DNA from 3 places in the Pseudohongiella acticola genome. Region 1 is predicted to be linked to each of the others. Evidence: predicted binding sites of a transcription regulator. Region 1 holds the regulator's gene; each other region holds the start of a gene.
What was found. Region 1 encodes sigma-54, which starts transcription at its own class of promoters, with help from an activator protein. Its sites were predicted from a motif close to ANTGGCATNNANNTTGCTNT; they were not measured.
Positions count from the first base shown of each region.

Region 2: a site for sigma-54 is predicted at 2,427-2,446, ahead of flgB (flagellar basal body rod protein FlgB). Genes of this name have one in related genera too.
Region 3: a site for sigma-54 is predicted at 2,089-2,108, ahead of PHACT_RS01875 (flagellar basal body-associated FliL family protein). Genes of this name have one in related genera too.

Region 1 covers NZ_MASR01000003.1:202,625-206,831, reverse strand. The annotation lists gene PHACT_RS15160 (HPr family phosphocarrier protein) at 1-242, opposite strand, end outside; gene rapZ (RNase adapter RapZ) at 239-1,117, opposite strand; gene ptsN (PTS IIA-like nitrogen regulatory protein PtsN) at 1,195-1,662, opposite strand; gene PHACT_RS15145 (RNA polymerase factor sigma-54) at 1,725-3,275, opposite strand; gene lptB (LPS export ABC transporter ATP-binding protein) at 3,474-4,199, opposite strand; gene PHACT_RS15135 (LptA/OstA family protein) at 4,199-4,207, opposite strand, start outside.
Region 2 covers NZ_MASR01000002.1:270,195-274,401, forward strand. The annotation lists gene PHACT_RS13545 (flagellar hook-basal body complex protein) at 1-795, opposite strand, end outside; gene PHACT_RS13550 (flagellar hook assembly protein FlgD) at 844-1,518, opposite strand; gene flgC (flagellar basal body rod protein FlgC) at 1,540-1,980, opposite strand; gene flgB (flagellar basal body rod protein FlgB) at 1,983-2,381, opposite strand; gene PHACT_RS13565 (CheR family methyltransferase) at 2,696-3,538, opposite strand; gene PHACT_RS13570 (chemotaxis protein CheV) at 3,559-4,207, opposite strand, start outside.
Region 3 covers NZ_MASR01000001.1:411,809-416,015, reverse strand. The annotation lists gene PHACT_RS01880 (flagellar hook-length control protein FliK) at 123-1,877, shown strand; gene PHACT_RS01875 (flagellar basal body-associated FliL family protein) at 2,168-2,668, shown strand; gene fliM (flagellar motor switch protein FliM) at 2,687-3,655, shown strand; gene fliN (flagellar motor switch protein FliN) at 3,717-4,067, shown strand; gene fliO (flagellar biosynthetic protein FliO) at 4,118-4,207, shown strand, end outside.

The DNA.
Region 1 (4,207 bases):
TTCACCAGGTCCTGGATGGCCTGGAGTGCATCGGCTTCATCGTTGCCATCAACGATAATAGTGAGCACCGTGCCCTTGCTGGCCGCCAGCATCATCAGGGACAGAATGCTTTTGCCATCAACCAGTTTCTCGTTACCGATGCGAACGCTGCTATTGAACTGCGAGGCGGTTCCGACCAGTCGGGCAGCGGCACGGGCATGCAGGCCTGCCTTGTTGCAGATAGTGATGGTGGCTTCAATCATGACTGTTGTGCAGCCTCCTTGCGTGAGAGTTCCCGGTGCACAACCTGCAGGTTACTGATACGGCCGGTAAATGCCTGCTTCAGACGTTCACACAGGTACACGGATCTGTGTTGGCCGCCGGTGCACCCGATGGCCACAGTCAGGTAGCTGCGATTGCTGCGCTCTATGCGTGGCAACCACTTTTCCAGAAACTGAAAAATATCAGTCTGCATGGCGTTGACGTCGTCCTGGCTCGACAAATACTGGCTGACCGGCTCATCCAGTCCGCACAACGGTCGAAGTGCCGGGTCCCAGTAGGGGTTAGGCAGGCTGCGGGCATCAAAAACAAAATCGGCATCAATGGGAACGCCATTTTTAAAGCCGAATGATTCGAACATCAGTGCCAGCGACGAATCTTTCTTCTCAACCACGCGCGCTCGTACGGTGGCACGTAATTCATGAACCGACATCGTGCTGGTGTCGATGGAAAGACCTGCCAGTGCCGCAATTGGCTCCAGCATTTCACGCTCTTTGTTGATGGCTTCACGCAGGCCGATGCTTTCGGTGGTCAAGGGATGTTTGCGTCTGCTTTCACTGAAGCGTTTGATCAAGGTGGGGCTGTTGGCATCCAGAAAAATAATTTCGGTGTCAATTCTGGATGCCTGCAGATCAACAATAATCTGAGGCACTTTCTTCAGGTCATCAGGAATATTGCGGGCGTCGATGCTGACTGCAACGCGAGGCAGGGCCACAGTTTCGCTGGAGATTCGCGTGATAAAGGCCGGCAACAAACTGGCGGGCAGATTGTCGATACAGTAGTAGCCATGATCTTCCAGCATGTTTAATGCGGTGCTTTTGCCGGAACCGGAGCGGCCGCTTACGATCAGGAGTCTCACAATTGCTCGCCTGCCTTAATTAGGTCTGGATTTGATTTTGCTGTCAGCGGATTGCGACGACCGGGCCCTGACGGTGCTCAGCTTTGAGATTGCTCGCTGAAGCGTATCGCCGTCTGGTAAAGCTCATCGCTACTACTGGCATCGCGCAGTGCCTGACAAAACGTTTCCTGGTGGAACAGTCGCGCCAGGCCACTCAGCACACGCAGGTGTTCGTCGGTTTCTTCAGCTGGCACGATCAGCACGAACAGCAGATCCACCTGTTGCGAATCAATGGCATCAAAATCAATGCCTTCGTCCAGTTGTACCAGTGTGCCGATAATCTGCGTGCACTCCTGAACCCGGCAATGAGGTATGGCAATGCCATTGCCGATGCCCGTGCTGCCCAGTTGCTCGCGCGCCAACAAGGCATTATAGATGGCGTCTGCTGACAGGCTGCTGCTGCTTTCTGCGATATGTTCACTGATGGATGTCAGAAAACGTTTTTTACTGACACCCGGCATATTACAGACGGTGCGTTCAGGGCTAAGAATTGTGCTCAGTTGCATCAGGGCTTCCTAATCTTCCGATGGCTGCCATTCTAGAACCTTGGCCTGCCGCTGGCAATGCGCTAGACCAGTCGTTTTCGCTCATTGGACGGCGGTATAGACAACGATTCCCGGTACTTGGCGATGGTTCGTCGGGCGACGTTGATACCCTGTTCTTCAAGCAACTGCGTGATTTTGCTGTCGCTCAATGGTTTACGTGGGTTTTCCGCCACCACCAGCTTTTTGATCAGGGCACGAATGGCCGTGGACGAACACTCCCCGCCACCGGCCGTGCTGACATGGCTGGAGAAAAAATATTTAAGTTCGAAGATACCACGCGGTGTGTGCATGTACTTCTGTGTGGTCACCCGGGAAATGGTTGATTCGTGCATTTCCACGGCTTCTGCGATGTCATGCAGGACCAGGGGTTTCATGGCCTCTTCGCCTTTCTCCAGGAAACCCTGTTGGTGCTCGACTATGCGGCTGGCAACCTTGAGCAGGGTTTCGTTGCGGCTCTGCAGGCTTTTCAGAAACCAGCGTGCTTCCTGCAGGTTGTCGCGCAGGTAGTTATTGTCTGTGCTGTTCTCCGAGCGTTTTACCAGAGAGGCATAGTCCGCATTGATGCGCAGTTTGGGAGCCGTTTCGGGGTTCAGCTCAACGCGCCAGCGGCCACTGCGCGGGTCCTTGGTGACAAACACATCCGGCACAATGTAGGTAGCGGAGGAGGGCGCGATGTCGGCGCCGGGTCGCGGATCCAGCTTTTCGATGATGGCGATGGCATCACGGAGTTCGGGTTCCTTGAGCCGGGTCAGGCGCATAACCTGGGCATAGTCGCGGTTGCCCAGCAGAGGCAGGTGGTCCTTGACCAGCGTGCGCGCATTGCGAATGGCGTCGTTGACCATTGTCTCTGGTACCTGATTGAGCTGGATCAGCAGGCATTCGGATAAATCGCGGGCAGCCACACCCACCGGGTCAAAGTGCTGGATCCGGTGCAGTACCGCCAACACTTCGTCTTCTTCAATCTCCAGATGCTCCTGCAGCCCCTCCAGAATGGAGTCCAGACTGGCGCTGAGCTGGCCGTTGGCATCCACTGCGTCGATGATGGCCATGGCGATGAGCCGATCGGTGTCTGACATGGTGGTCAGATTCAACTGCCAGAGCAGGTGGTCCTGCAGCGATTCGGAGGCGGCATCACGGGACTCAAATTCATCATTGTCCGGGGCCGGGCTGCCGCTGGTGTAGCTGTTCTGATAGATGTCATCCCAGTTGGTGTCAACAGTCAGCTGCTCCGGGATACTGTCTTCCCAGTGCGATTCGTCGCCGCTGGCTTCGTAAGACGCATCGGAAGATGACTGTTCGGCGAAGCTGTCACCGGTGTCATCTGAGTTATTGCTGGACTTGTCCTTGCCGCTGTCCGACTGGGAGTTTGACTCGCTGCTGTCGTTGTCGAAGCTGGCGTCACTGCCATCGGCGTCCTGGGATTCGTCAACCTCCAGCATGGGGTTGGACTCCAGCGCCTGATGAATTTCCTGTTGAAGATCCAGAGTGGATAGCTGCAGAAGCCGGATTGCCTGCTGCAGCTGGGGAGTCATGGTCAGCTGTTGACCAAGCTTTAGCTGGAGCGAAATTTTCATGGCATCAGATACATCTTTGTTGCTCGGTTGTCGCGGGATCGCTGATTGATGCGCCGCTTTGGCAGCGACACGTTTAGGTTTGCTTTTTTACTAGGCTAAGCAAGCATCATGCCGATGTGTGGATTATTTTGCAATAATTTTGTCTGGGAAAATTTCGCCGATGCTGTACTTGTCTCTGTCCGGCTGCGATGCGTGAGGTCAAATCCGGAATTTCTCGCCCAGATAGACATCACGAACCTTCTGATTGGACAGTATCTGTTCGGCGCTGCCCTCGGCAATGATGCCGCCTTCACTGACAATATAGGCCTTCTCACAGATATCCAGTGTTTCCCTGACATTGTGGTCTGTCAGCAGAACACCGATACCGCGCATTTTCAAGTGTTCGATGATTGATTTTATGTCGCTAACCGATATCGGGTCGACGCCGGCAAATGGCTCATCAAGCAGGATGAAGCGCGGATCATTGGCCAGGGCACGGGCAATTTCGGTTCGTCTGCGCTCACCACCGGACAGGCTCATGCCTTTGTTGTGACGTATGTGGGTGATATGGAACTCCTGCAACAGGCTTTCCATTTTTTCCCGGCGCTGTGGCGGGCTGAGATCCTTGCGGGTCTGCAGGATCGCCATGATATTGTCTTCAACGCTGAGGTTGCGAAAAATCGATGAGTCCTGTGGCAGATAGCCAACACCCAGACGGGCCCGTGAATAGATCGGCAGGCCGGAGAGCTCGGTGTCGTTAAGCTGGATATTGCCGGCGTCGGCCTTGACGAGGCCAACAATCATGTAGAAACACGTGGTTTTACCTGCGCCATTGGGGCCGAGCAGACCAACTATCTGTCCACTGTTGACGCTGATGGAAACATCGCGAACTACCTGTCGGCCTTTATAAGATTTGGCCAGATGTCTGGCTGCCAGAGTATCCATCAGTCTTC
Region 2 (4,207 bases), on a different contig from region 1:
AAAGTTAAGCCCACCAATATTGAAGTTGACAGGGCCGGCGTTAAAGTTAGTCAGGTAAGCAACACTGGTTGCGCGTGCTGTGACACCGTTAACTGCGGAGAACTGCTGCGCGACCGCGTTAGCCGATGAATGCTCGGCAACATCAACCAGACGCGTCACATTATCGCTACCAACCACACTGATCGAGTTGGCTTCATATCCGTTCTCCAATGCATCCCCGGCCGCTATCGCAACAGGCGCTGCAGAGCGACCATTGTTACTGGTGATGGTGGTGCCAACCAGCGCGGAAGGCTGTGCACTGGCGTCCAGGTTGATCACAGATGACACGGTAGTGGTAGCACGCGGTGGAATCTCACCGGTGGTCACGCGCAGATCTTCCAGCGGGCCGCCGCCAGTTGGCTGCCCGGTTGGTGACGGTGAAAAGCCCTGCAGACGTTCGCCAGAGCCGGTCACAATAAAGCCGTTTCGGTCAGTACCAAAGGCACCTGCCCGTGTGTAACTGACACCTGATTCACCACTCAACACGAAAAAGCCTTCACCGTTAATCGCCATATCCAGTGTACTGTTGGTGAAACTGATATTGCCCTGGTTAAAATTCTGTTTGATTTCCTGCAGCGTGACACCGCTACCGGCCTGCGTGCCACCACCGCCCAGCACTGATGCCGCGTAAACGTCGCCAAAAACAGTACGCGACGACTTAAAGCCCGTGGTACTGGAGTTGGAAATGTTGTTACCTGTAACGCTGATTTCCTGCTGCGCTGCATTGAGCGCACTCAAACCGATAATAAAACTCATGGTGACACCTCGTTAATCTGAAATTGTTTGATTTTGAATGTTGTGTTGTTAATTAATCTGGATGATGTCATCCATTGCAACCTTGCCGATACCGGCCAGGTTCAAGGTCAGGCCACCACTGGCTTCAATCGTGACGCTGTTGACATTGGCGCTCAGGTAAGTCGGAATTGAGCTGGACTCACCGCCGCTGGATGCTGATACTTCAAAATAGTAGTTACCGGGCGGGAAACGTTCATCGTTGGCATTCATTCCTGTCCAGATAAACTCCTGTTTGCCCTCTGGCTGTTGTCCCAGTTCAAAACTGTCGACAATTTCGCCGCCCTTGTTATAGACGGTCAGGGACGCTGACTGCACAGCGCTGTCAAAATCTGCCAGCACACTGATCGCACCGCTTTCTCCCAATGGACTGAAATCAGATTCCACATGAACCGGACGCCCGACCAGAGAGGTCGCCTGCAGGTGTTGTGTCGACTGGAATGCAGACGCGAACTGCTGGAAGTTGCCGCCCATTTTCTGGGTTTCTTCAAGCTGGGAGAACTGCGCCAGTTGCGCAATGAACTCACCGTTCTCTTCCGGTTTGGTCGGATCCTGGTTCTCCAGCTGGGCAACCAGCAGTTTCAGGAAGGCATCACGACCCAGCTCGTTGTTATTCTCTTTCTTCTCCTGAGCCGGCGCGTATTCGGTCAGCACTCTGGATAATGCGGTGTTGTTGTTAATTTCCATGCTCTATACTCCTGATGCCGCTCAACCCTGACCCAGCGTCAGTACACGCTGCATCATGGTTCTGGCTGCTGACATGACATCCACATTAAGCTGGAACGCCCGTGACGATGAAATCATATTGGTCATTTCTTCCACGATGTCGACGTTAGGGTAAAAAACGTACCCTTCTTCGTTTGCCATCGGATTGCCTGGTTCGTAGCGCGGTTGCAGCGGCCGTGAGTCTTCCACAATACCCGCCACACGAACGCTGGTGGATGCATTGCCATGTGCCGGATCGGCAAAGGCGTCCTGCATCGCCGCATTCATGACCGGCATGAACACCGGATGACGCGCGCGATAGGTCTGTTCAACACTGCTCGCTGCGCTGTTGGCATTGGCCATGTTACTGGCGGTGGTATTCAGTCGCAGGGACTGGGCGCTCATGCCGGAACCGGCGATATCAAACACTCCCATCAGGCTCATGCTTACTCTCCTTTCAGGGCTTTGATCATGCCCGTGAACTTGCCGTTGAGAAATTGGAAGCTGGCCTGATGCTCCAGCGCGTTGCGGGCGAACGCCGCATTTTCGATCTGCTCGTCGACGGTATTGCCGTCAACCGAAGGCTGTGATGGCACGCGATACAGCGCTGACGGATCATTCAGCCCCGGCATGCCCGTAATATGGCGGGTGTGGGTCTGCTGCATGGCAACATCACTGCGACCGGAGGTGGCCTGCGCCAGCACACTGCCAAAGTCCATATCACGGGCCTTGTATCCGGGCGTGTCAGCGTTTGCGATATTGCTTGCCAGCATGCTTGTGCGCTGGGTCCGCAGCGTGAGGGCATGTTCGTGAACACCCAGTGCGTTTGCGAAGTTTATGGCCATCGGTGATTACCTGCTGTTAACGTTGCCGATTCGATTCAGCAAGAAATAGCAAGACCCGTGCCATGAATTAATATGACTATTTTTCAAAGAGTTAGGTTATAAAACAAAGGCCGGCGGCAAGGGATTGCCTGAAGATTTGACCTGCTTTTGCCGCCCGCGGCCGGCAGCACTTGCCGTCCCACCGGCCCGGAGAAACGTAGCGGAGGCAGCCAATACGAGGCAACAGCCTGCGCGAAAGCGGAGTTTACGAATAGTAAATGAGCATTTTAAGCAGGCTTTTAACGACGTAGTGGCAACGCAGGTAGTTTCAACACTCAGGTGCGGTAAACACTGGTGTGGGCACTTAACCGCTCCATCTTGTACAGCTCACTGATAGCCGCCGGCAGCGACTCCGATGCCCCCAGAATAACATAGGAGCCCGGGTTCAGACTGTTGCGCATGCGGCGCAGAATATCGGCCTTGAAATCGGCAGCAAAGTAGATCAGTACATTGCGGCAGAAAATCACATCGAAACGACCCAGACTGCCGTAAGTGTCCTGCAGATTAAGCGGTCTGAAACTGACTCGCTGGGTGATGCTCTGCTTCAGGCGAAAACGGCCTTGCGGCAACTCATCAAAAAACATGCGTCGACGCGCATCAGTCAGGCCCCGGCTGACGCTGAGTCCATCGTATTCCGCTTGCCTGGCGTTATTCAGCATCGAAGTCGAGATATCAGTGCCGATGATCTCCGGGTCACGCATGAACACGCCCGGATTTCTGGCTTTGAACTCTTCAAAAATCATGCTGATGGAATAGGGTTCCTGGCCGGAGGAGCACGCAGCCGACCAGATACGCAGACTGCTGCGTTTTTCTTCCAGTATCAGCCGCGGCAGAATGACGTCACGCAGGGTTTCAAAGGGTGCATTGTCGCGAAACCAGAATGTTTCATTGGTGGTCATCGCATCAATAACTTTTTCCCGCAATCCTGGTATCGAACGCTGATTGATCCTGCTAACCAGCGCACTCAAGGTTGTTAGCTGGTGTTCTTCCAGAATACGGCGGATACGGTTTGCCACCAGATACTGTTTATTGTCTCCCAGGACAATACCACAGGCCTGATTCAGGAAAGTCCGGAAGACCTGGTAGTCCTCCAGTGCAAACTGTTGTTCATCAACCATAGTTTACTCAGATCAGTCGCTTACGCAGAAGCCTGACGCTGCTCAAGTTGTTTCAGTACGCGCTGAGCCAGTTCATCCGGGTGGAATTTGGCCAGAAAATCATCCGCACCTACTTTTTCTACCATGGCCTGGTTGAACACGCCACTCAGAGACGTATGCAACATAACATGCAATCCACTCAGGCGAGGGTCGTTCTTGATCGAAGCTGTCAATGTGTAGCCATCCATCTCTGGCATCTCGATATCCGAAATCACCAGAATATATTTGTCTGTAGGATCCTCACCAGCTTCAGCCATGGCTTTCAGATGGTTGAACGCCTGCTTGCCGTCATTCAGCACGACGGTATTGAGGCCAATAGCTTCGCAGCAACGCCTGATCTGTGTGCGCGCAACGCTGGAATCATCAACGATAAGGACTGTATTGATAGCTTCTTCGCGCACCGTTTCACTGGTGTAGCTATCGCTGAGCGCCATCGGTGCCGGTGCCACTTCTGCCAGAATTCGTTCAACATCCAGAATTTCCACCAGCTTCTTGTCTACTTCTGTCACCGCGGTCAGGTAGTGCGTGCGCCCTGAACCTTTGGGCGGTGAATGAATCGCCTCCCAGTTCATGTTGACAATACGCTCCACGCCCCGCACCAGAAAACCCTGCACCGAGTTATTGTATTCG
Region 3 (4,207 bases), on a different contig from region 1:
GCAGGTTTCTTGCTGAGTCTCTGATGTCATTCTTGAAATGGCGCCTGTCCTTCAGACTGCAACACGCCTGCGTGAGCAGGCACTGGTCAGGCACCCGGGCAATTACGAATAGGAATTTGAGCATGTTGGTACCTGTTGATTTAATGTCAGTTGTTAGCGCGGTATCGCCAGCGGGCAAGGCCCGGGATGGCGTCGGCCCGGCTGCCGGTGCAGCGAATTCCTGGCTCCAGGCGGCCAGCGATGGGGATTCTTCTGTCGATGGTAATGGCATGATTAATAAGCTTTTTATGTCATACGCCAATGATGGTGAAGCCAATCCTGAGGGTCGCTTTGCCGCTGACTTGCGAGCGCTATTGAGCGCACACGGCGTAGATATTGCCGCGGACCCGGTACTCTTGTCCCATGCTGGAAATGATGACATGCTGGCCAAGTTTGATGGCGCCCTGTCCGATCTGGACTGGAGTGTTGATGAGCTTCTGCAAATGTCCATGGGTCCGCTTGCAGGCGGAAATAATTTGCCTGTTGATGACCAATCTTTGCCGTCTGTGTTGCGGCAATGGCTGTCTGCGCTCTCGTCACCAACCGGAGAAGCTGCAGTAACAGGGGCTTCCGATTCCGCGGCAGAAGATAGCCCGGCGCAGCGATTGCTGACAGACGGCGCGACCGGCAAGTTGTCGGAAGGTGCTGACTTATTGACATTGCAGGGGCAGCTTTCAGGTCAGTCATTGGTGTCGCCACTGGCTCAGACCTCAGTGCCTGGCTCAGCCGACAACACAGCTCAGAACCCAGCCCAGGTATTAACGCAACCGTTGACGTCGGCTGGCGATAGCGGACAGGTGCTTGCTGGTCTGTCCGCCGGTGGCCTGGTGGCTGCTAACGGCGCCACTGTTCTGGGTGGGACAGGCAGTGGGCAAGGCTATCCCGCGTTAACGGGCGAGGCCGACACTGATGGTCAGCGAACTGCAAATCCGGCATCGCGCATTCCGGGTGGCCTGGCGGGCGAGGAAGGCTTGGCCGGATTGGCCAATTCCGCTGACACAGTGAAACAGGCAACCGACACGCAGTTGAATCCAGGCGCGCAGAAGGTCTCGTCTGATGCAGCAAATGCCAGCGTGTTCAGGTCCATCCAGTTCAGTCAGGCGGGCCGAGGTGACGGCAATGGGGTCGATGGCGGTCCGGAGGCACCGGCAGATCTGATTAAAACCAGTGCTCCACTGGAGCGTAGCCAGGCCGTCGCCAGCCAGCTGTCCGCTCCTCTGTCGACGGGTACGGGGCTGGATACTTCGCTAAACCTCAATTCGACCCAGAGTCAGGTGCCGACGCCGGCTGACACCAGCACCGTACTGAACCGGCCTGAGCAACGGATGTTGGCGGCAGAAACTGCACAACAGGCGCAATCACAGGCTACTCAGCAATCGGTCACTCGCACCGCCGATGGCCTGCCACGATTTGCCATGGACACTGCGTTTGGTCAGCAGGGCTGGTCAGACAGCTTGGGGCGGCAGTTGCTGGTCATGAGTAGTCAGGGTGTCAGTTCGGCACAGATCCGCCTGGATCCGCCTGAACTGGGCAGTCTGACCGTCAAGATCCAGATGTCCTCAGACCAGCAGACCAGCGTCAATTTTGTTAGCCAGCACGCAGTGGTGCGCGAAGTGCTGGAGCAACAACTGAACCGGTTACAGGATCTGTTCCGGGAACAGGGACTGGACCTGGCCGATGTGTCAGTATCAGATCAGACGGCACAACAGCAGGATGCCGATGCTGAAGGTGAGCAAGGGCGTGCTGGTGACTGGACAGAGCGGGCTGGTGATCAGGATGAAACCGCTGGCGATCCGGTTCTGGTGCGGTCCGAATCACTGATCGATTTCTACGCCTGAACGCATTGCGGCTGACTTCTTCTGCACTGGCCGGGTCTGACCCTGACCCTGTCTGACGGTAACCCCTGCCTGCGGTAGCCACCGCGGCAGGCGTCAAAGCTCCGTCTGATATTTCTTGTCAACTCGCTTGCTGGCGTCACTAATTTGGCGAGTGCCTTTTTGCTCAATGTCTATATAATTGATTCCTAATAAGTTATCAACTTGTCAGGAGAGTGGCACAAGCCTTGCTTCTGTTCACTGCAAAGAGTACAACGTGACTATACGTCAGGTAGACATCAGGAAAGTTATTTATGGCCGATGATGATGAAGAAGCCGTTCCGGTTGCGAATAAAAGTAAAAAATTACTGTTCATAGGCATCATTGCTGTTGTGCTGTTGGCCGCTGCGGGCGGCGGGGCATGGTTCTTTCTGTTCAGCGGTGGCGAAGAAGTTGTTGTTGACCCCGATGCGCCCCCGCCGGTGGCGCCGCGTGAGCCTGTGCAGTATATGGAGTTGTCACCTGCATTTATCGTCAATTTTCCTCATCAGGGTCGACAACGTTTCATGCAGGCGACAGTGACGATCATGGCGCGTGATGCTGAGGCGCTGCAGGCAGTTACGCAGCACATGCCTGTGATCAGGCATAACCTGATCAACCTGCTTAGCGCCCAACTGATTCTGGTGTTTGAAGATCCGGCCGGCATCGAGCGGCTGCGACAGATGGCGACCGACGAAGTCAATCAGGTGCTGCAGCGTGAGATTGGTCGCGACGGCATTGAGCAATTGCTGTTTACCAACTTCGTGATGCAATAGGGTATTGGAGACGCAATCATGCAGGACCTGTTATCGCAAGACGAAATTGATGCGCTATTACATGGTGTCGATGATGGTGCCGTTGAGACTGATCTGGACGATGATCCGGCGTCGGTACGATCCTATGATCTGACCAGTCAGGATCGAATTGTGCGTGGTCGTATGCCCACGCTGGAAATGATCAATGAACGTTTTGCCCGGTATACCCGGATCAGTCTGTTCAATCTGCTGCGCAGGACCGCCGACGTTTCCCTGGGCGGGGTACAAATTACCAAGTTTGGTGAATACCTGCATACGCTTTATGTCCCTACCAGTCTAAACCTGGTGAAGTTCAGGCCACTGCGCGGCACCGCCTTGATCGTGCTGGATGCCAAGCTGGTGTTCAAACTGGTGGATAACTATTTTGGTGGCGATGGTCGTCACGCAAAAATCGAAGGTCGCGAGTTTACGCCGACTGAACTACGGGTAGTGCAGATGGTGCTTAATCAGGTCTTCCTTGATCTTGGCGAAGCATGGCGGAATGTATACAAGCTTGAATTTGATCACCTGCGCTCTGAGGTCAACCCATCGATGGCCAATATTGTGAGTCCCAGCGAGGTCGTTGTGGTCAGTAGTTTTCACATCGAACTCGATGGTGGTGGTGGTGACATTCACGTGACGCAACCCTATGCCATGATCGAACCCATCCGTGATCTGCTCGATGCCGGTATGCAAAGTGACGTTGATGAACATGACGAGCGTTGGGGCAAAGCTCTGAAAGAACAGATCAAGGATGCAACCGTTGAATTCAGTTGTAACCTGTTCGATAGAAAGATAACCCTTCGTGATGTGGTTGATCTGGAGGCCGGCGATGTTATCCCCGTTGAAATGCCGGAAACCATCGTACTGAAGGCGAACGGTATTCCCATGTTCGAAACCCGGCTGGGAACCTCCAATGGAAATCTGGCACTAACCGTCGAAGGCGTACATCGCGAGCGCGAAGCGTAAATGAATCAAATACACGGCAAGCCGTGCGGAGGCAGACAAGGTGAGTAAAGACGATCAGGCAATGGCCGACGAATGGGCGGCAGCAATGGAAGACGACAAACAACCGGGCAAGGATGTGGCTGGTAGCAGCACAAATGAGAGCAAATCAGGTTCACCGGACCTCGACGTCATTCTGGATATTCCCGTCCGTATTTCCATGGAGGTTGGCAGTACTGCGATCACCATCCGAAACCTGCTGCAATTGAATCAGGGCTCGGTGATCGAGCTTGACCGGCTGGCGGGCGAGCCACTTGATGTTCTGGTTAACGGGACGCTGATTGCGCACGGTGAAGTTGTTGTGGTCAATGACAAGTTCGGCATTCGTATGACAGACGTGATCAGCCCGTCAGAGCGCATCAAGAAGCTACGTTAAATACAGTAAAGCACCAACGCTGCGTTGGTCTTAACGCCTGGAAAAGCTAAATGGCTGAATCAGCAACAATGGTTAATACGGCCCGACAGAGCGCGGAAAGCGGCGCGGGTCAGGGATCTTTTTTTGTCGGCGGGTCCGAT